Linked DNA regions of Bdellovibrio bacteriovorus str. Tiberius. The protein of the gene in region 3 interacts with the protein of the main gene of each other region in a pairwise test. Links are inferred from orthologs where the notes say so. Each region holds a gene or a part of one and is shown on either strand. Other genes may lie near its edges.

Region 1 (7,291 bases), 3.1 Mb from region 3 along the record:
AAGGAAGAGCGTCCACAGCTTGCGCACATGACAAAATGGGGAAGACAAAAAAAGGTGTCTCGTTTTGAGACACCTTTTTTTTAATATCTGCAGGTCGTCTGCGAGCAGACGGGCTTAGCGAACCACGATCACTGGAACCGGTGATTTTGCAATCATGTCGCGAAGGTTGGACCCCAACAGCGTGCCCAAAAGTCCACCATAACTTTCATCACCCATGCAGATCAAATCGCAGTGGCCCGCAGGTCCCGCCAGGAAGGTGTCCACCAGCGGAGTTTTTTCCTGCTCGATGAATCCCTCACAGGAAATACCTTTGCTGCGCAGGCGTTCCAGTTTTTTCTCCATCGAGTTTTGTGCGTCTTTTTTAATGTCGGCGTAAATTGTATCAATGCTTGGAGTCGCTTCACCGGCAGCAAACATGTATTGTTCCACCGTGCGCAGAGTTTCTGCAACCGAGTGATAAAGCACCACGTGGGCCCCCAGACGTTTTGCAAGGCTGACGCCATAGGTTTCAGAAGCACGGCATTTTTTCGTCAGGTCGGTGACGATGGCAATGCGTAAATCTTTTTTAGTCGGCAGGCTATAGTCATCACGCTGGGTTCCTGGCCCAAGAATATAAACCGGACGCTTCACATTGCGCACGACCTCTTCGGCAACACTTCCCAGGAAAAAGCGGTCCATGCCTTTCAGAGCGCGTGAACCGACAATCAGAGCCTCGACACTGTTGTCTTTGACGGCGGCCGAGATTTCTTTTACTGGCGAGCCGAACTTCACAATCAGTTTCCCGGGCACGGCAAAGTTGTTCATGACCGGTGCCAGCTGGTGGTGTTTGTGGCTGATGACCTTGGCTTTTTCAGCGTAAGAAAGGGCCAGGCGTCCGGGGATGTCTTTCAGAGTTTTGACATACAACAAGGAAACGGGGCAATTCAGGCGGACAGACAGGTCCGAGGCGAAGCGACGGTTCACCTGGGATCTTTTTAAGGACGCTTCATCCTTGTGCTCCAGTTCGTCGGCAATAAGAAGTGAATGATTGATCATGCTATCCTCCTTGTCTTGAAGGATAGCACTTTAACTGCACGGGTCTATGATTCCCGTCATCATTTGTCTATTTTTGGGTCATGAAGCGGCTCGGTCCGCATTTCCGCTAATAATAACGTTCAGTTGCTGGACTGCTTCTTCCATGACGGATGACTGACGTGTCAGCTCTTCCGAAGCGGCAGCGCATTCTTCGGCGGCGGCGGCATTGGCTTGGGTGATCTTATCCATGTCTGTCAAAGCCTTGTTAATTTGCAGGATCCCTTGCTCCTGTTCGGAACTGGCTCCGGAAATCTCGGTGTTGAGGGCTGACAGCTTTTCAATGGTGGTCACAATCTCTTTTAAGGAATCGGCACTGGATCGGACCACCTCATGACCGGACTCAATCTTTTCAACACTGTCGTTGATCAGATTGGAAATCTCTTTGGCGGAAGTGGCGCTTCGTTGTGCGAGGCTGCGAACCGCTTCGGCAACAACCGCAAAACCTTTTCCGTGTTCGCCGGCACGAGCCGCTTCGACAGATGCATTCAGCGCCAGCAGATTTGTCTGAAAAGCGATGTCATCAATCACGGTGATGATCTCTTCAATCTTTTTGGAGCTGGAGGTGATTTCGTCCATCGACGTGGTCAGCTTTTGCACCTCGCGTTCACCGATACGTGCTTTTTCCTGGGCGGTGTGCGCCAGATCGCGGGCTTTGGATGCGTGCTGGGAATTCATCTTCACCATGCTGGAAACCTCTTCCGTGGAGGCAGAGGTTTCTTCAATGGAAGCGGCGGCCTTCACGGCGGAATTACTCAGGCTTTGGCTGGAGCTGAAGATCTCATTACCCGTTGTGGAAACTTGCGCGCCCGCACGATTCAAAGTGCTGATGGCTTCAAGCAGGGAGCCCAGTGGTGAACGCAGCAGGAAATAAGACGCCGTCAGAATCACAACGGTGATCAGCAAAGCCCACAGAAGAATCGAGTAAGTTGTGTTGTTGGCCGCTTCTGCCACGCGATCCGTGGAAGAGGTGACGGCAAAGACGCCATGAAGTTTATTGTCGCCCCAGTTTTCCATCGGGAAGCCCAGAATGTCTTTGCCATTGCCCCATGGGCTTTTGGAAGGGTGGCCGTGGCATAGCAGACAGCCTTGAGCTTCAGACAGGCGCACCGGACGATACACAACAACGTCATGATCCCCACTGGCGACAATTTCTTTTAATTCCGGATCGGCTTCAAAGCGTTTCAGAATTTCCAGTTCAGAGGCGGTGGCTTTGTTGGAATCGCGGCGCGGGGCTGCAGTGAAAACGCGGAACTTATAGCCGTCTTTGTCGGCGTTCTCAAAACCCACGGCCATCGAGGCCACGATGGGAACTTTGCGCAGCAGTTGTTTGCGCACATCTTCTGGAAGATTTCCATCCGGGTATTTTTCCACGGCGGCGGTGAAGTCTTCTTTCAGGTTTCCAGAGATGGCGACATAGCCGCGCATGGATTCAAGGCGGGAAAGAATAGCCTGGGATTTGTCGACCAGTTGATCGCGTCCCTGTTCATGGATCTTGGAGGAGGAGATTCCGACGGCGGCCAGAGTGCAGACCACGCAGGATATTGCGACATTTAAAATTACCTTGCTGCCAAATTTCATAGAGTCTCCTTCGCTTGCTATCTATCGGTAATGAGGTCGAAAACAATACGGACTAAAGCTTGTTTTGTTGCGGGCGGAAAAGGTAAGAGCATCAAGGTCCAGTGAAAGACCTTGGTCTTGTTTTGCGGACAGCGTTTCATTGTTGGCGATCTTGTTGCTAATCTAAAATTCACGACAGCAGAGGATTTCCGACTGTGAAGAAGCTCGTTTTAAAACTTATCTTTGGATTCATTGTTCTGCCTGCAGCACTTGCGGGAACGCTTTTTTATCTGAATGAAAATGGCTTTTTCAATATCAGTTCGGTCGAGGTTGTGCTTGAAAATCCACCCGCGGGGCAGGAGCAGTTTTTACGTCCTCACGTCGATCGCCTGGAGGCAAGTCTTGCCCGATACAAAGGCGTTTCTCTTTGGAATATCAAACTTAAAAAAGTATCCCGTGAAGTCGACGCCCTGAACTGGGTGGATGGTTTGAATATCAAAAGAAGCTGGCCGACGACTTTGTCTGTGCGCGTGCGCCCGCATGAGGTGAAGCTTCTGTTCATGGCCAAAGGTGGAAAGCTTGTTCCTATTATTAAAGATGGAACTTTCCTGGATCCGGTTGAAAGCAAGCAGGCTCCGGATGTTGTGCTGCTTGATGGAGAAGGCTTTGTGAAAAAAACAGAACTTCGCAAGAAGGCTGTTGATGTGGTTGAACAAATTCCTGCTGAAGGATCGTTCAGCAGAAAAACAATTTCTGAAATTCGTTACGACAATAAAGAAGGCTTCTGGATGACCATGATCAAAACTGGAATCCAGGTGAAGATGGGCGAAGACCAAGTGTCTTTGAAGTCTGCACGAGTCAGCCAAGTCGTCGATTATCTCGAATCCCGCCAGTTTGACGCGCGCGTCATAGACGCGAATCTGTCAAAGAAAGTCCTTGTCAGGTTGCGTAAGGATCCCTAAGCTTAAGTCTGGAAGACCGATCAAAGTCGGGTAGATGCCCCCTTAGAAGCCCCTTAAAATGATTTTAACGGGTGGTCTTTCCTGAAACTTTTATAGTTTAGGCATCCGTGAGGACTTAAGGATGAGTACATCAAAACCCAAAGCTCCGGTATTGGCTGGCTTGGACATTGGTTCTACCAAGGTCTCTTTTGTCATCGGCACAGTTAATCCCGAAGGAAAAATCGAAGTCGCAGGCGTGGGCACCGCTCCCAATACAGGGATCCGCCAGGGTGTCGTAGTCAATATCGAAGCCACGACTGATTCCATTAGAAAAGCCAAAGAAGAAGCAGAATTGATGTCCGGTTACACCGTATCCGAAGTGTGGGTGGGTGTTGCTGGTTCGCACATTTCTTCATTTGATTCCAAGGGCATGGTCGCGATCAAGAACCGCGAAGTCACTGCCTCTGAAATTGACCGTGTTATCGAAGCTGCCAAGGCAGTGGCGGTTCCAACGGATCGTTCTGTTCTTCACGTACTTCCAAGAGAATTCAAAGTCGACGGCCAGGACGGGATCACAGATCCTATCGGCATGTCCGGCATCCGCTTGGAAGCCAATGTGCACATCGTGACCGGTGGTCAGAGTGCTATCAATAATACAGTAAAATGTGTTGAAAAAGCCGGTTTGAAAATCGCAGGCCTGGTTCTTTCCCAGCTGGCATCCGCTACTGCGGTGATGTCCAACGATGAAAAGAATCTGGGTGTGTGCGTGGTTGATATGGGTGGCGGCGCTTGTAACGCCCTTTACTTCGTCAACGGCAGTGTGGCTCACTCCTCTGTAATTCCAGTGGGTGGCCAGCACTTCACTCACGACGTGGCGGTGGGGTTGAGAACTCCGCAGTTCGCGGCGGAAGAGCTGAAAAAGAAGCATGGTTGTGCCATGGCTTCTATGGTGAATGAAAATGAAACTGTTGAGGTCGAGGGTGTCGGCGGAAGAAAATCCCGCGTGATTCCTCGCAAGGACCTTGCGGATGTTATCGAAGCTCGTGCAGAGGAGACTCTGAACCTGATTGCCAATGACATTCGTATGAGCGGCCTGATGCCAATGCTTGGTGGCGGGATTGTTCTTACAGGGGGCGCAAGCAACCTGGATGGTCTGATCGAGATGGGAGAGTTTATCTTTGATATTCCGGTTCGCAGAGGGGCACCTCGTGAAATCGGTGGTCTGACGGATGTGGTGAAGTCTGGAGAATTCTCCGCCGCTGTTGGACTGTTGCAGTATGCATTGGGGCAGAGAAAAGATCTGCTTCAAACGCACCAACAGCAACAGGAAGTGAACATTGGTGAATCGCTGGACGGGATCACCAAGAAGATCAAAGAATTTTTTGGACAGATTTTTTAAATTTATAGCCTGAGTTCGCCCAAGCCTCGGCGACGGCGGATGATTCTGTGGGGAGGATCAAATGTTTGAATTGGAAGAAAATATCAATATTGGTGCAAATATTAAAGTAGTGGGCGTCGGCGGTGGCGGCAGCAACGCAGTTGCCACAATGATCGAATCCGGCATGAACGGTGTTGAATTCATCGTTGCCAATACAGATATCCAGGCCCTGAACGCCAGCAAATCTCCGAATAAGATCCAGTTGGGTCTTGACCTTACAAAAGGTCTTGGCGCGGGTGCAAATCCGGATGTGGGTCGCAGAGCTGCGATCGAGTCCTACAATGAAATCGTTGAAAAATTGGAAGGCTCCGACATGGTCTTCGTCACTGCGGGTATGGGTGGCGGAACTGGGACTGGTGGCGCTCCGATCGTCGCGAAGATTGCGCGTGAGCTTGGCGCACTGACTATCGGTGTTGTTACCAAACCCTTCCTGTTCGAAGGAAAAAAACGCGGCAAACACGCTGAAGGCGGTCTGTCTGAACTGAAAGAAAACGTGGACACTCTGATCGTGATCCCGAATCAGAAACTTCTTTCCATCGCGGCGGAAAGAACTCCGCTTCTGGAAACCTTCAAAAAAGCGGACGAAGTTCTTCTTCAGGCTGTTAAAGGTATCTCTGATCTGATCAACATCCGCGGTCTTATCAATCTGGACTTCGCAGATATCCGCACTGTTATGTCCTCCAAAGGCATTGCAATCATGGGTACTGGCGCAGCTAAAGGTGACAACCGTGCGGTTGAAGCGGCTACTGCGGCGATCTCTTCTCCATTGCTGGAAAATGTGAAGATCGATGGCGCTACTGGCATCATCATCAACGTAACTGGTGGTTCTGACCTTTCTTTGTATGAAGTGAACGAAGCTTCCACTCTGATCACTGAAGCGGCTCATGAAGATGCAGAAATCATCTTCGGTGCGGTTATCGATGAAAGCATGGGCGATGAAGTTCGTGTGACTGTGATCGCAACTGGTTTCGATGCTCACGACGTGAAGCTTGTGAACGACATGGCTCAGGTTAATCAAATGCAGAATTTCCTGAACCAGAACGCAGCTCACTTCGGTGGCATGAACATGCAGATGCCGCAAATGCCGCAACAGATGGCTCAAATGCCACAGATGCCGGTAATGCCGCAGATGCCACAAATGCCTCAGTACCCGCAAATGCCGGTTATGCCGACTATGCCACAAATGCCAGTTATGCCTCAGATGCCAGCGGTTGAACTTCCGCCGATCACTGCGGTTCAGACTCAGGTTCAGTCTTTTACGCTTCAACCACAGCAGACAGAGGCAGCTCCTCAGGTTACTGAGACTGTGGTTGTTCCCCCTGTAGCTGCCGTGACTCCACAGATGGCTCAGCAGGCAGCACAAAACATGATGCCTCAGATGCCGGTTCAGGCTCAGCAGGTTCCTGCACAACAGGAAGTTGCAACCCCGATCCAGCCGCAAGTGGAATCATCTTTGTCCCCGCGTGACATGTTGCTGGCTAAAGCCCGCGCTTTCAAAGAAAGCCAGGACTTGAAATCCAAGCACAATAACCCGGAACAGCTGTCCATGAATGTGGATCACGAACAGCAGTCTTTGGAAGAAGCGCGCCGCATGGCTCGTGAAGTCCTGAGCTCTCCGTTCTCCAGCCAGAATCTTGAAGTTCCTGCCTTTATCCGCAAGAAACAAGGATTCGATCTGAATAAAGAATAGTGGAAGCCTGGTTCATATCCGACATTCACTTGAAAACCGCTGAAGAGCGCAATGGGAAAATCCTGTTGCGCTTTTTGCGTTCTTTGCTGGCGGGCAATCCGCAGCAAGTTCACCTTTTCATGCTCGGGGATATCTTCGATCTGTGGGTGGGTGGTCATACCTATTTCGCCAAAAAATTCGAACCTTTGATGCAGACACTGGGAGACCTTCGCAAAGCCGGGGCCCGGATCACGTTCATCGAAGGAAACCACGATGTTCACGTGGAGGGTTACTTCCAAAAACGTCTGGGGATCGAAGTTTTTGTCGAGGCTCAGTATTATCTGATCGACGGGGTTCGTGTGCGTTGTGAGCACGGGGATCTGATCAATATGAATGACGAGAAGTATCTTAAATACCGCAGCATCATTCGCAATCCCTATATCAAACCACTGGGAAATATTCTGCCGGGTAAGTTCTGGGATCACATCGGAAACAAAGCCAGCAAAAAAAGCCGCGAACGCAGTGGACATTATCGTGTGTCCAATGAAGGTGAGCTGATCACGATGATTCGCAAGCACACTCCGGTAGCCTATGCGGAAAAGCCTTTTGATC
Region 2 (7,391 bases), 3.7 Mb from region 3 along the record:
GCTGAACACAAAGCTCGTCCATTCTTCGGTGAGCTTGTGTCCTTCATGACTTCCGGTCCGGTTATGTTGATGTGTCTTCAAGGTGAAGGCGCAGTTTTGAAAAACCGCGAAATCATGGGCGCTACTGACCCTAAAAAAGCTAACGCTGGCACAGTTCGCGCGAAATTCGGCGACAACGTTGGTGAAAACGCAGTTCACGGTTCTGACTCTCCAGAGTCTGCTGCTCGTGAATTGGCTTTGTTCTTCGAAAAACACGAGATCTGCAACGCATAGTCGTTTTCAGATCCAATTTTGAAATTGCGATAATTAAATGTCTGCGAAATCAAACCAAAGGGGAGCGAAAGCTCCCCTTCTTGGTTCCAAGATCAAATTGAATATAGAAAAACTCGCCATTGGCGGTGCTGGAGTCGCACGACACGAGGGCATGGTTGTCTTCGTTCCTCAAGCAGCGCCCAATGAAGAGGTTCTGGCCGAGATCACTCTGGTCAAAAAGAACTTCATGGAAGCCCGTGTGGTGGAGGTTCTTTCCGCCAGCCCTCATCGCCGTGAATCACCATGCCCGGTGGCGCATACTTGTGGCGGCTGCAACTGGCAGCACATCACCGAGGAAGAACAGCGCCGTCAAAAACACACGCTGGTTCTGGAAACGATCAGGAAATTCAACCGCGATCTGGAATTCAATTATCTGCCGATCCAGCCAAGTCCGCGTGTGCTGCGCTATCGCAACCGTATTCAGCCGAAATTCAAAAACGGCCGCTTCGGTTTCTTTGCGCGCAATTCCCACCAAATCGTGGAAACGATGGACTGCCTGATCACGGAAGAAACCCTGACCGACAAATTTGCCGAGGTGAAAGCCTGGGCCGAAAAGAAAAATGCGAAAGATCTTCAGCGTCTTGAGATGTACATCGCCGAAGAGGGCGACGTGCGCTATGGCCTGATCACCGACGACGACGACGGCATTGGTTTTTCTCAAGTGAACCGCTTTCAGAACGAAGACCTGCTGCGCACGGCTTTGGACTGGGCGGGCGACGGTCCGTACAAAAAAGTTTATGACCTGTATGCCGGTGCCGGGAACTTCACCTTCCCTCTGGCTGCAAAGTACAGCGAATCCGAAATCATTGGTGTCGAGCTGAATCCGAAGCTCGTTGAGCGCGCCCGCTCCAAAATCACCGACAAGCGCATGACCTACTTCATGTCGGACGTGGAAACCTACATGCGCCGAGCCAGCATCGGTAAAGACGATCTGGTGGTCCTGGATCCACCTCGGGCCGGAGCTTCCGAATACACCATGCAGACCCTCGCCGCCGCCCAGCCACGCAAGATCATCTACATCAGCTGCCACCCAGTGTCTTTGGCGCGGGATCTTAACTGGTTCTTTGCTCAGACGCAGAAAATGGGCATCAAGTACAAACTCGACCGGGTGCAAACTTTCGAGATGTTCCCGCAGACGGATCATGTGGAAACTATTGCGGAACTCAGGGTTGACTCTTAGTCCTCTAATGATACCTTTTTAGCATGCGTAAATGGATTCTCGCTCTGTGCGCCCTGACCATGCTGGGTTGTGCCAGCCGCTCGGCACAGGAAAAACAAAAAGCTGAACTTCACCTCCGTTTGGGTGCCTCTTACATTGAAAGCGGCAACTATCCCTTTGCTTTGCAGGAACTGTTGAAAGCGCAGGAGCTGGATCCAAAAAATCCCGTCATCCAAAACAATCTGGGTCAGGTGTATTTCTATCGCGATCGTTTTGATCTGGCAGAAAAACATCTTCGCCAGGCGCTGGATTTTGAGCCGCGCTACTCGGATGCCCGCAACAATCTGGGCCGCGTGCTGATTGAAGCCGGCCGTTACGCTGACGCCGAAAAAGAAATCCGCACTGTGATCAATGACCTGACTTACGGAAATCCGGAAAAGGCCTACATCAATCTGGGGCTGGTGAAGTTCAACCAAAAAGAGTACGGCGCCGCCCGCACCGCTTTTGGCAAAGTCATGGACACGCAAACGGACGACTGCATCGCCAACACTTACTATGGCCGTACGTTCTTTGAAGAAAAGGACTATGGTCGTGCTGCCGAAGCTCTGGATCGCGCCATCGGGTTCTGCCAGAAGAACCTTTTTGATGAGCCTCACTACTACAGTGCGCTTTCCTACTATCGTCTGGGCGAAAAATCGAAATCTGTCGCCCGCTTTGAAGAGTTGATAAAATATTATCCCACCGGTAAGTACCGCGACAAAGCCAAGGGAATGCTCAGTTTGATTCGAAAGGGACATTAATGAAAAAGACCGGAGAACTTCTAAAGAAAGCACGCGAGGATAAAGGCCTCTCCCTGCACGAAATTGGTCTTTCTTTGAAAATCAGCAGCAAGGTTCTTAAAGCCATCGAAGAGGGTGATGAAACCCAATTGCCGGCGAAAACCTTCCTGCGCGGCTTTGTACAGAGCTATGCTAACTTCCTTCACCTGAACTCTGATGAAGTTCTTGAAGTCTTCTATGAAGAGATGGGCTCCACAAAACCGAAGCCCTACATCCGCCAGACGGAAGAGCCCAAAGCAGCTTCCACCCCTGAGACAGAATCAAAACCGGCAACAGAAAGCACCACTGAAACAGCGGCTCCAGCAGCAGCGGCAGCACCAGTTCCGGAAGCCACCGTCACTCCGATTCGCAAGACTCCGCCACCCACCAGCTCCAATCATGGCATGCAGTCCCTGAAAGAAAACAAGAACACCAAAACCTACATCATTCTGGGTCTGGGTATTGTTCTGGTGGGATTGATTCTGTTCACAAAGAAAATGATCGACAAGTATTCCAAGGAAGCCGAAGTTCCAAGTGCGGAAGTGGCACAAACCATGGAAGGCGCAACTCCGGTTGTGGTCGACACTTCCATTGATGGCGGCACCTTGACTGAGGTGGAACCAAACACCACTCCGGGTCCTTTGGGCAACCTGACGACAACACCGACTCCCGCGGCACCAGTGACTTCCACGGCGACAACGGCAGCGTCTCCGACTCCGGCTGTATCCACTCCAGCGACTGTGCCGACTCCTTCGGTTTCACCAACACCAACGCCGAAACCGACGGCGACTCCAAGCCCGACTCCGACGGCAACTCCGTCGCCGACGCCAGTGGCTTCGCCATCACCAACCCCGACACCAACGCCGACTCCGAAACCAGAATCCGGCAAACCTGTCGAACTGATCGTAGAAGCTTTGGATTCAGTCGAGATCGAATACTCCGCTCCGAACGGCAAACCACAAAAGATCCGTCTTTCTGCTGAACAGGTTCACACCTTCAAAAGCAAAAGCGGTCTGAAGATTAATTTCTCCAACGGTGGCGCCGTGAATCTGATTCTGAACGGAAAAGAAATCGGCATTCCGGGTGACCTTGGTAAACCTATCCGTCTGAGCTACTAGTCTTGAAAGATCTATTCCGCATCTGGTGGATCAGCCTTCTGGTAAAACTTGTTCTGTCAGCACTCATTCCCTTGAGTGCTGACGAAGCTTACTACTGGGTTTGGGCCCAGCGTCTGCAGCTAAGTTATTTTGATCATCCGCCATTAGTATCCTGGCTTTTCTATCTTGGTCACTTCCTTGAACCCTTCATGAACGCTGTCCGCTGGCCGGCAGTGATTCTGGGTCACGGTCTTTTGGCCGTGTGGTTCTATATCCTGAAAGACAGGATCGACTTTGATAAAATCAAGGTGTGGACGTATTTGGTGCTGTTTTCCCCGCTTCTGGGGTTTGGCTCTTTGATCGTGACACCGGATCTGCCGGTGATGTTCTTCTGGTCCCTGGCCCTCTTGTTATCCCTGCAGGCAATCAATAACAAATTTCTTTCCAGCTACATCTGGCTGGGTGTGGCTTTGGGCCTGGGGTTCTGTTCAAAATATCACATCGTTTTGTTCATTCCGTGTCTGCTGGCGTACCTGACCGTGGAAAAACGCTGGAAGGATGTGCGCTGGAACGGGGTTTTGCTGACTTTGGTTTCAGGATTGATCTTCTGCACACCGGTTCTTTTGTGGAATTATCAAAATGACTTTGCGTCGTTTGAATTCCAGATCAAACACGGCCTTGAAAAAAGCTCTTATGATCCGGAATGGACACTTTCCTACATTCTGGGGCAAATCCTGATCGTGTTCCCGCTGATCTTCTGGGCGGCCTTGCGAGCAAAAGTTCCCAAGGACCTGCGCTGGCTGCTCTATTTCGGCTGGGGCCCATTGCTGTTCTTCCTGTTCACTTCCTTCCGCGCTTTGGTGGAAGCCAACTGGCCGATCATCGCTTATCCGGCGGTACTGGCATTGGCGCTGTTCCACCCCAAGGTGCAAAAGTGGACAAAGGTGTATGTGATCTTCTGGGGTGCGATTGTTGCTATTGTGCTGGCCACTTTGTTCACGCCGGCCCTGCGCAAGCTCAGTGACAAAGTCGAAGAACCCTATGTCTTCCAGGAATTAAGCAGCGTGGCCAAAGAAGTGAGTCCACTTTATGCCAGCAGCTATCAAATGGCGTCCTCACTTTGGTATTTCAGCAAAGTTCCGGTGTTTAAGCTCAAAGGAATCAGCCGTTACGACTTCTTTGACACGCTTCCTGAAGCCGAGCCGCAGGGTAAAGTTTTTTATTTAGTAAAGCGCGAGAGAAATGGTTTACCAAAGTGGATTTCCGAACAACAATGGCAGATGAAAGAGATTCGAAAAATCTCTCCTGACTTTGTCCTGTTGGAATTCACAAGACCATGAAAGTAATTGCGACTCTTTCTTTTTTGCTGGTGACCTTCTTCCTGTACGGATTTTATCTGAATCAGTACGAACTGGCTGTGGTGCCACCACAGATCACCTCACAGCATTCTTCCCGCAATCTGTATGACTATAAAGGTGTGCTGAATGTGCACACCGATCTTTCCAGCGGGTCGGCCACTTCAAGTTTTGTCATCACTTCAGCGAAACTTGCCAACCTGGATTTTATCTTTTTCACCGACTACAACATCTTCAATATTCCGACGACGTTTGAATCCTATCACGGGAACCTGCTGGTCTTTAATGCCGGCAAATACAGCTATCTGGATTCGCGTTTGATTTACTATTCTTTAAATCAGGAAAGTATCGGCGCAAATCTGGGTGATGCCCAGGTGAAACTGTCCGATTTGCTGTCACAAAAAACCGGCGCCAGCAAAGACACGCTGACGATCCTGGCTCATCCGTACAAAGCGGGTTATTCCTGGTCCGGCGAAATTCCTTCAGGCCTTGATGGTTTCGAACTTTTGAACATGAAAAGTCTGATCAACCGCGCCTGGGGTGAGTCCAAGATCTCCACCATCTGGAGTCTTCTGATTTATCCATTCAATCCGCGTCTGGCATTTGTTCGACTTTACACCGAGCCCACGGATGAAATCGCACTTTTGAACAAACTCAGCCAGCAGCGCAAAGTGGTGGTCTATGCCGGAACCGAAGCCTCGGCCCGTGCGATCCCGCTGGCGAATTACTTCATCCGCTTCCCAAGCTACAAACGCAGCTTTGAATTCATGAGCAATCACGTGCTGCTGAAATCCGAACTGACGGGAAGTTTCAACAGTGACCGCACCAAGATTTTCAATGCGATTAAAAACGGAAGCTTCTATATCGCGCTGGACACTTTGGGTGATCCAAAAGGATTTTCAGCCACCATCGAAGACGGTAATCACAGTCACATGATGGGCTCGGAAGTGAAGTTCAGCAAAAACATGAGTCTGAAAGTGATTCTGCCTGCGAAGCCTCAGGACTTTTTTGAAATCATGATCATCAAAGACGGTGAAGTGGTGGCAAGAAAGAATGATCCAGAACCGGTATTTGAAATCAAAGAGCCGGGTACTTATCGGGTGCAGGTGCGAGTCAGCCCGATGCTGCCAATCCCGGACGCCAAAAAATGGATCACCTGGATTTACACCAATCCGTTCTACGTTCGCCCTTAATCCCCTGACAACGGAACTTCGACGGTGAGCCCATCCACGGGCTCAATCTGGCAGGCCAGACGCTCGAAAGGCTGAAAGCCCCGGTCTTCGGCCATCTCCTGTTCCAGCTCGTTGCGCTCAGGCAGTTTTTCCAGTCCCTTCACCACAAAAACCCGGCAGGTTCCGCAGGTCGCGTTTCCGCCACAGGTGTGGTTCAGCGCCACCTTCGCCCGCAAGGCCACGTCCAAAACGGAATGATCCTTTTGACTCACTGAGACATCAATATTTTCGGGCAAAAAGCTTATAATTTTCACGTGATCACTCTTTAGTTGAAACAGCCCCATCCATTTTGTATCAATGTTTTTATGAGATTCATAGCTTTTGACTTAGAGACCACTGGTACAGTTCCTGGAGTAGATCAAATCGTAGAAATCGGTGCCGTTCGTTTTATCGACGGCCAGCCCGAGGCGATCTTTGCCACTTTGATTGACCCACTTCGCCCAATCCCACCGGGAGCTTCCGCGGTGAATGGCATCTCTGACGACATGGTTAAAGGCAAACCTTTGATCGATTCTATCCTGCCGGCTTTTGCTGAGTTCTGCGGTGAGGACGTTCTGGTCGCGCACAATGCGCCGTTTGACTCCCAGTTCCTGATTGCTGACATCAAGAAGCATGAAACCACCGCGCCGAAAGGTGTGATCCTGGACAGCCTGCCGATTGCTCGCAAAGTCTTCCCGGGTCTTCCGAACTACAAACTGGGAACTTTGGTTCAGCACTTGAAAATCCCTACTTCCAATTTCCACCGCGCTGAAGAAGATGCGACTTACCTGGGCCACATGTTCAGCCAGATGATGAAAAGAATCTCTATCGGCGGCCAGGCACCTCAGGTCGGCAATCTGATCGCCCTGACCGGCAAACCCGAACTGCGTTTCCCGCAGATCGTGCGCCAGCCAAAACAAATGGATTTCTTCGGAGGTCTGTAAAAAGAAAAGCCCCTGAAAAGGGGCTTTTTAGTTTCTAGATTTCACGCGCCCGGTGAGCCACCGGATATCTTCTGCCCCGACCGAATGAGTGCTGCGACACTTTCAAAATCGGCGGCGCCTGCCAGCGTTTGAATTCCGTGCGCATCAACACCGGCAGCAACCATTTTTCCGTCGCTGATTTTGCCGGACCTGATTTTTCCACCAGATAAGTCACGGCCTTGTCCAGATCATCGTACTCCGGCAAAGAATCCTGATCCTTCTGATTCGGACGAAGTTCTGCCGATGGTGGACGATCAATGATCTCTTGCGGGATCACTTCACCTTGTCGATTGTAGTATCTGGCCAGTGCATAAACTTGCGCCTTGGTCAGATCCCCCAGTGGCGCCAAACCACCGCACATGTCCCCGTACAAAGTGGAATAGCCTGAAGCATATTCACTCTTGTTCCCGGTCGTCAGCAGCATGCTGTTTTCTTTGTTGGACCAGGCCATCAAAG
Region 3 (7,407 bases):
ACAACAGAAGCCGGAGCCCGCTTGTGAACTACGACTTTAAGGTGAGGTGAATTTTTGGTGATTTGCAATTCACCATTCTTCGCTGTCTTCACATCGACTTTTTCTGCGACTCTTCCAGAAAAATGCAGCTTATGACTTTTTGCCACTGCCATCCCGGAAAACATCAAAATCGAAAGAAAGACTGCCATGATACGCATGTCTTTCTTCTCGGATTAACTGGACTAAAGCTTTAGGACATTAGTTGGGGATTCTTTTCCTGAATCGGCGGATAAACCGGGATGATCACGATAAACTCTGTGCCTACGCCCACTTCCGAGCGGGCCTGAATTTCGCCCCCGTGATTCTGAACAATCCCGTAAGAGATACTCAAACCCAAACCTGTCCCCTGACCCACACCCTTCGTGGTGAAGAAGGGGTCGAAGATCTTTTCCAGAACATCGGCGGACATGCCCTTACCGCTGTCTTGAATTGAGACTTGCACCCAACCACGTTTGTCCTTGGAACCCTTATAGTCCTTCAAAGCCGAAGTGGAAATCCAGATGTGACCGCTGCCTTCAAGGGCCTGAACTGCATTGGACAGGATGTTCATGAACACCTGATTCACCTGGCTGGCATAACAGTGGATCAACGGAGTTGGCTCATACTGGCGATGAATCTCGATACGGTTTTTGATTTCACCCTGCAACAGATTCAAAGTTGTATCCAAACTTTGATGAACGTCGATTTCCTGCAGTTTGGCTTCTTCCAAGCGAGAGAAATTGCGCAAACCCAAAACGATGTCACGGGTACGACGAGCGCCATCCTGACAAGACGCCACCAACTTCGGCAGATCTTTCACGATATAGTCAAATTCGTACTCTTCTTTCAGGGCCGGAAGTTTTGGCGGATCCTTTTCTGCGACTTCAGCAAGTTCGATCAGTCTTTCAGAATATTCTTTAAGATGGGTCATGTTGCTGTAAATAAATCCAATCGGATTATTCAGCTCATGCGCCACACCTGCCACCAGCTGACCCAGGCTGACCATTTTTGCAGAGTGAACAAGTTTGGTCTGAGTGTCTTTCAGCTCTTTGTTGGCCGCTTCAAGCTCGGTAATTTTCTTGCGAAGATCCGACCGGGCCACCCAGATTTTTTTGCTCATTTCATTAAAGGACTCTGTCAGAAGACCAATTTCAGTGTCGTTTTTCACCGGGATGGTAACGGCCTGTTCCTGGGATTCAAAGGACTGCAGGGCTTCAACCAGTTCGTAAAGCGGCTTCAGAACCCAGCTTGAAGTCACCAGAATCGTCAGAACCAACAAAACAATAACCGCACCCACGACGCTGATAAAGGCATAGTTCACGTTCTTCAGAACCGCTTTGGCTTCGCTCTTGGAAGCACCCAAAGCCACATAGAACTTCGTGATACCCCAATCCAGTGGATAGATCAAAAAGCCATATGGCGTGCTGCGCACATTCAGATCAAAGAAAGGCTCTGCCCCCGGACGGAAATAAGGACGGAAGAAGTCTTTTTTATAAAGATAAAAATCCGGGTGACTGGCAACAATGGCCTGACCGTTATCCGAGAAAAAAATCAGTTCCAGCTTCAGGCGGCTTTTAATTCTGGATACAAAGGCTTTGTTCAGATCCATCACCTGTTCCATGTAACCCACAACACGGCCACCGGCCCCGGTGATTTTAGAGATCAGGATCAGATTTACTTTTTGTTTGTCACCGAATTCAGCCAGGGAAATTTCACGCTGATCTTTGACCTGTGCCATGTATTTCGCTGACAGGAAAACGGCGTCTTGTACGGGAACGAAGCTGCGCACGTTTTCTTTTTCATCTTTGAAAACCGAAGCCAGCATGCGGCCTTCACGATTGAAGAACGTCAGACTGGAAATATTGTCGGCTTTGATCCACTGGGAAGAAATATTGCGAATGGTGCCACTGTCACCTTCCGCCATGTGATACACCAGGCTGGGATCACGCACATAACGGTCACGCTTTTGCTGAATGCTTGTCAAAAGATCCGCCAGAATCAATTCGACTTCGCGGGCATTGCCGCTCAGGCGCTGGGACAGTTCATGATCGATGGCTTTTTCGTATTTGATCATGGAATAACCGGTGACGAACGCCAGCGGCACGACTGAAAACAGGACGAACCAGATGATCAAGATCGTGCGCAGGGATCGTTTGGGTTTCTTCCGGAGTGTTTTCACTTTTTGGATTCATCCAAAGTGAAGATCAGACGAATGATTCCGTCCGGCATCACACGAGGGTGTTTTTCTTTGGAAAATTTGGTCTTCCCATAAGTGCCCAGATAGTTCATCAGGTCCTGATACTTCGCCTCAGGAATTGTAAGGTGATAATACATGGATGTCGGAGTTTTCTTCCAACCCAGTTCCACGGAACCGGCTTTACGACCACCCAGTTCAAGGATCTTGTCATTGATCTTGGGGCCAATGCTTTCAATGTTAGTCGCAGAGATTTCACCGCGATAAAGGAACCCACCAGAAGCCGCTGCTGGAGCAGTCTCTGCCGGTTTTTCAGGTTTTGCCGCCACCGCAGCCGGTGCCGCTGGTGTCGGTGTCGCCGGAGCCACCGCAACCGGAGTGGCTGCCGCAGGTTTATCCGGAGTTTTTGCCGTTACAGCAGGAGTCGCCTCTTTAGCGCCTTCATCCACGAATTCCGGAGTTTCCTGCACCACGGTGGTGGTTTCTGTTTTGGAAACTTCAGCCAGGATCACATCTTTGGATCCGGTCAAACTGCCCAACTGCATGACTTTCTGCCATGGAGTCACGGACAACAAAGTCACAATCACCCCGACAACAACCAGAGCTTCCAAGCCCCATTTAAGACCCTGAGGCCATTTGTCGAAATTGGATTTTTGCATCAGCACCGTCAGATAGCTGGAAGGCGCGTTGATTTGTGAAATGATGGGTTCGGACACACGTGTGTCGGCCAGGCGTTCAGCGTACTTCTGACCATTTTCGATTTTACCCAGATCCAGCTGGGCATCGCGCGAGAACTTCACATGATCTTCAACCGCGGAACGGCGTTCCGGATCCAGAGTCCCCGTCAAATAGTCATAAAGCAGCTCATGCCCGATGAACGGAGAAATCTCTCGTTTATTTTTCTTGGAGAGCTGAACTTTATTTTCCTGCTGAGCCATGCTTTAGTTTACTCACACCTTGGGTCATGCTTCCCAGCTTGCGCAACGCCCGGCCTAATCTATATCGAATAGTGCCCTGGGTAATGCCCAAACCAGCTGAAATATCATCGTCACTTATCTTCAGGATTTTAGACCAAATAACGGTCAATAGCTCGTCTTCTGAGGCGGATTTCTGAAATTCACGCCATGGGCCCAGATCGACGGCATCAGGAATCAGCCAGCCCGATTCCACGGTGGTGTTGGGACGTCCGCGGGAAACGCGCACTTTAAATTTGTCCCAAACCGTTTTGGTGGCGGCAACGATGGCTACAGAATTTTTTAAATCAGGATTTCGCGCCTTGCGAGCCCGACAAAGGGCCAGCGCTTGGGATGAAGCCTCTATCGCTTTTTGATCATCAAGCAAGGAAAAATAGAAAAACAAAGCGATAGATTGTACGTCAGCTTCGGTCATAGCACCTTTAAGTCCATTCGTGCGTTCGAGGGCACCCTTTCGTGGATGCCCTTTCTATACTAATCGACTGTAAGCTGTCTGAGAAGGTCAAGTTGGTCGAGAACTTTACCGGAACCCATAACCACGCAGGAAAGTGGGTCTTCGGCGATAGAAACCGGCAGTCCAGTTCTTTCTCTCAGAAGCACGTCCAGGTTCGCCAGCAATGCGCCCCCGCCCGTCAGAACGATTCCGTTATCCACGATGTCGGAAGCCAGTTCCGGTGGAGTTTTTTCCAGCGCGGTACGAACAGCATCAACAACTTCAGACAAAGGATCCATCAAAGCATCGTTCACCTGAGAAGAAGTGATCTCGATGGTTTTCGGAGCACCGGCCACCAGGTCACGGCCTTTGATCTCCATGGATTTTTCCTCTTCAAACGGATAAGCGTTACCGATTTGGATTTTGATGTTTTCTGCAGTTCTTTCACCGATCAGAAGGTTGAACTGACGACGAACGTAGTTCACGATCGCCTCGTCAAACTTGTCACCGGCAACTTTGATGGATTTGCAGTAAACAATACCACCCAAAGAAATCACCGCCACGCCCGTAGTACCACCGCCCATGTCGACAACCATGTTGCCGGATGGCTCCGTGATCGGAAGACCGGCACCAATAGCCGCTGCCATTGGTTCCTCGATCAGATAAACCTCACGGGCACCTGCGGACTGAGCTGCTTCTTTCACCGCACGTTTTTCAACCTGAGTGATTCCGTAAGGAACGCAGATGATGATACGAGGACGGATGAAGGATTTTTTCTCGCCAAGGGATTTGCCGATGAAGTATTTCAGCATGGACTGAGTGACTTCGAAGTCAGCGATAACACCGTCTTTGATCGGGCGGATCGCCACGATGCTGCCAGGTGTACGTCCCAACATGTCTTTGGCTTCTTTACCTACGGCAAGAACGCGGTTTTGCATGCCACGATAATTTTTTTGGACCGCAACCACGGAAGGTTCATCAAGGATGATTCCGCGGCCTTTTACGTAAACAAGTGTATTGGCGGTGCCAAGGTCAATGGCGATGTCGTTAGAAAAATAATCTTGAACTTTGTCAAAAAAACTCATGCTGAATCTCACTTCAGTGTAATATTCATCGGGCTTTAAACAGTTCAAGTCTAGGTTCTATAAAAACCGGAGTCAATACTGATATTTAGGCCTTTTTTGAGTTTATTTTGACGCAGGTGCGCACTGGATCGCAAGGTCCGTGCCCGTCAACTGACCACGGAAGCGAACCTCCAAACCTTCGTTCAAGGTTGTTTCCGCCACCATGGTTTTGTCGATATCCAGATCCACCGCCTCAATGGCGATGCGCTCGTCTTGCCCACCAGCAGCGGGTTTCAGACGCAGAGTGATTCTTTCAGTCGAACGTCCACGGAAGATTTCGCGCTCTACTTTGTTGGCAACATCCCACACGATCTCTTCATCACGGCGGGTTTCCTTGCGCCCGGATTCAGAGTGAGTCAGGGAGCATTTCACCCGGCGCAGATCCGCCTTGGTACGCTTGAAAGACTTGTCCGACAGACAAACCGCTTCGACTTCTTTTTGAATTTCCAGATTGGTGACCTTCAGGCTGATCTGCGAACCCAGGCCTGAACGCACGGAAAACTTGCTGTCCCCGCGCTGCTGATGCAGCTGGATTTCACCCAAAGCGGCGCGACCCGTTTGCGATGGTGTTAACAACAAGCGGCCCTTGCCATAGGAATCAACCAGACTACCCAGAATGTCGTAACCCTGATCGTTCTTTCCGCTCCAGAACATGTCGCGATAAATCTGACGTCGTTGCGGATTGAAAGGATTCATATTCTGCAGGAACGTACGATCTTTCAAATCCATCCCGTTAACCACACAACGAGCCGTGCTCATCGCCGGCAAAGTGCCCGGACTGCTGACTTGAGTGTTGGTGGTGCACATGCGGTTGTAGGTCTCAATACGCATTTCGCGGGCGCAGTTGTTATTCAAAGCATCGTTCAACAAGGCATCACAATAAGCGTTTTTGGAAGTCAGTTTCTGACGACCGGTGGTGCAGCCGTTGAATTTGTATTCATAGGTGAATTCACCCTGAACATCGACAGGAGTTGGCGTGGGTGTAGATGTTGTCGGAACCGGAGCCGCACCGCCACCGCCACCACCATTGGAGCAAGCCGCCACGGACAGAGCTAAAACAGACAAAGCAAGTTGTAGATGAATGCGCATGCTATACCTCCACACACGGTCAACACCGCCTTTACTTCAAAGACCCTGCCAACGTCATAATGCATTTGTTAGGGAACCAGAGGGGTCTTCTGTTACTTCACTGACAGGTGTGACAATTTGAGACACCTTTCCGCGAGATTTCGCTGAATGCCAGTGATCTTCGGTTAAACATGACGAAACATCGTCCGATAAGTAATGCAATGAACGTAATGGCACTTTGGATTTTCCTTATCACGGGTCTGGTCTCGGGTTGCACCCTTGTGGGCAACCTTACGGACTATAATTCCCTGACGGCACCGGTTCTGACCGACGGTACCGGAACCAAAATTGAATCCCTGATCATCAATTCCTCTGACAGCCTTTCAAACTATAATCTGCGCGGTGAATGTTACTATCCGAAGCAGAAAATCGAAGTCATCATTCAGCCCAGCCTGAACAGCCTGTCGACCATGGAGCCAAAAGTATTCACCACCGTCTGTCAGGACGGAAGCTTCAGTCTGGATGTGAACACTCAAGGCTGGCCGGATGCTGAGTACACAGTAAAACTGGAAGTGACGTCTTTGGCCGGCGTGAAGTCTTCGAATGAAACTGCGGTCACCAAAGACATCATCGCACCGAACGTCAGCTTCGCCACGCCACTGCCAGCGGAAGTTGGCAATGCGCTGATTGCCGCTTTGCCCGTGGATGGGACATGCGAAGATGATGACGGACCGGTGTCAGTTCTTTTCCAGGGCACGACGCTGGCGACCTTCACCTGCAGCAACGGCACTTTCAGTGGCCCGGTGATTGTGGGCGCCCTGAATGATGGTGCAACCATTTTACAGGTTTCCCAAACCGACAGTGCCGGAAATACAGGGACGGCAAACAGCTCTTCCTTCAACAAGGATTCATTGGCGCCCCTTCTGCCGGTGACTTTCGGTTCTTTAGGCAGTGCTCTTTCCAACAACGATGCCGATCGCTCCGTCACTGTAACCGTGCCTGCCGATGCCACTCAATATCGCTATGTGATTGTGAAGGACACCGATTGCAGCAATCAGTGGGCAGCGATCATGGCGACCACTCCGGTTCCGGCGGGGACTCCGGCGACTTTCAGCTTTGCAGGGGATGGCGAATACCGCCTTTGTTTCATTGCCGGGGACCAGGCTGACAACTGGCAGCCCGACACCGCCGTCATTGAATCCGGCGCGGTCATCATCGACACCGCGGGCCCGGCACTGAATATCACAAGCCCGTTGGCTGGCAGCAAACACAAGTCTGCCGTCACTGTGTCTGGCACTTGCGAGGCAGGCGCTTCGTTGAGCTTTGCCGGCGACTATACAACGTCGCCGTCCACCGGAACGTGCAGCGTTGGTGGTACTTTTAGTTTCAACGTCACCCTGACGGCCGTTGATGGATTGAAGAACTTCACTTTGTCTTCGACCGATGGAGCCGGCAACACAACCCATCACACCGCTTATTCTTTGGTACGGGACAATGTGATCGTGGCTCCGTCGGTGACACTGAACACCGCCGCAACCACAAACAATCCTGATGCCCAATTCACCGTCAACGATTGCAGTGATGCGACTTTCATTA

Evidence for each region.
Region 1: the proteins of BDT_RS00965 (region 3) and ftsA interact in binary tests that used the Escherichia coli proteins (3 or more experiments, as listed by UniProt). The link is inferred for Bdellovibrio bacteriovorus str. Tiberius from one-to-one orthologs.
Region 2: the proteins of BDT_RS00965 (region 3) and BDT_RS18515 interact in binary tests that used the Escherichia coli proteins (3 or more experiments, as listed by UniProt). The link is inferred for Bdellovibrio bacteriovorus str. Tiberius from one-to-one orthologs.

The regions. Positions count from the first base shown.
Region 1 is NC_019567.1:3,309,554-3,316,844, reverse strand. What follows is about bases 2,987-5,842. They hold ftsA (cell division protein FtsA), read left to right. Parts: upstream 2,987-3,714; coding sequence 3,715-4,971; downstream 4,972-5,842. Other genes in these bases: BDT_RS15655 (cell division protein FtsQ/DivIB), read left to right, coding at 2,987-3,593. In the rest of the region: BDT_RS15665 (universal stress protein), read right to left, coding at 115-1,035; BDT_RS15660 (methyl-accepting chemotaxis protein), read right to left, coding at 1,114-2,652; more of BDT_RS15655, read left to right, coding at 2,847-2,986; BDT_RS15640 (UDP-2,3-diacylglucosamine diphosphatase), read left to right, coding at 6,700-7,291. UniProt on the Escherichia coli protein: Essential cell division protein that assists in the assembly of the Z ring. May serve as the principal membrane anchor for the Z ring.
Region 2 is NC_019567.1:3,901,399-3,908,789, forward strand. Bases 1,383-4,338 are described here. They hold BDT_RS18515 (helix-turn-helix domain-containing protein), read left to right. Parts: upstream 1,383-2,270; coding sequence 2,271-3,407; downstream 3,408-4,338. Other genes in these bases: BDT_RS18505 (class I SAM-dependent RNA methyltransferase), read left to right, coding at 1,383-1,492; BDT_RS18510 (tetratricopeptide repeat protein), read left to right, coding at 1,516-2,271; BDT_RS18520 (ArnT family glycosyltransferase), read left to right, coding at 3,410-4,338. In the rest of the region: ndk (nucleoside-diphosphate kinase), read left to right, coding at 1-273; more of BDT_RS18505, read left to right, coding at 311-1,382; more of BDT_RS18520, read left to right, coding at 4,339-4,726; BDT_RS18525 (hypothetical protein), read left to right, coding at 4,723-5,934; BDT_RS18530 (2Fe-2S iron-sulfur cluster-binding protein), read right to left, coding at 5,931-6,257; BDT_RS18535 (3'-5' exonuclease), read left to right, coding at 6,279-6,896; BDT_RS18540 (NAD+ synthase), read right to left, coding at 6,931-7,391.
Region 3 is NC_019567.1:197,553-204,959, reverse strand. What follows is about bases 2,683-5,654. They hold BDT_RS00965 (rod shape-determining protein), read right to left. Parts: upstream 4,705-5,654; coding sequence 3,661-4,704; downstream 2,683-3,660. Other genes in these bases: BDT_RS00960 (hypothetical protein), read right to left, coding at 4,807-5,654; BDT_RS00970 (hypothetical protein), read right to left, coding at 3,131-3,601; BDT_RS00975 (zf-HC2 domain-containing protein), read right to left, coding at 2,683-3,150. Outside these bases: BDT_RS00985 (hypothetical protein), read right to left, coding at 1-197; BDT_RS00980 (HAMP domain-containing sensor histidine kinase), read right to left, coding at 230-2,197; more of BDT_RS00975, read right to left, coding at 2,194-2,682; more of BDT_RS00960, read right to left, coding at 5,655-5,832; BDT_RS00955 (hemagglutinin), read left to right, coding at 6,033-7,407. UniProt on the Escherichia coli protein: Forms membrane-associated dynamic filaments that are essential for cell shape determination. Acts by regulating cell wall synthesis and cell elongation, and thus cell shape.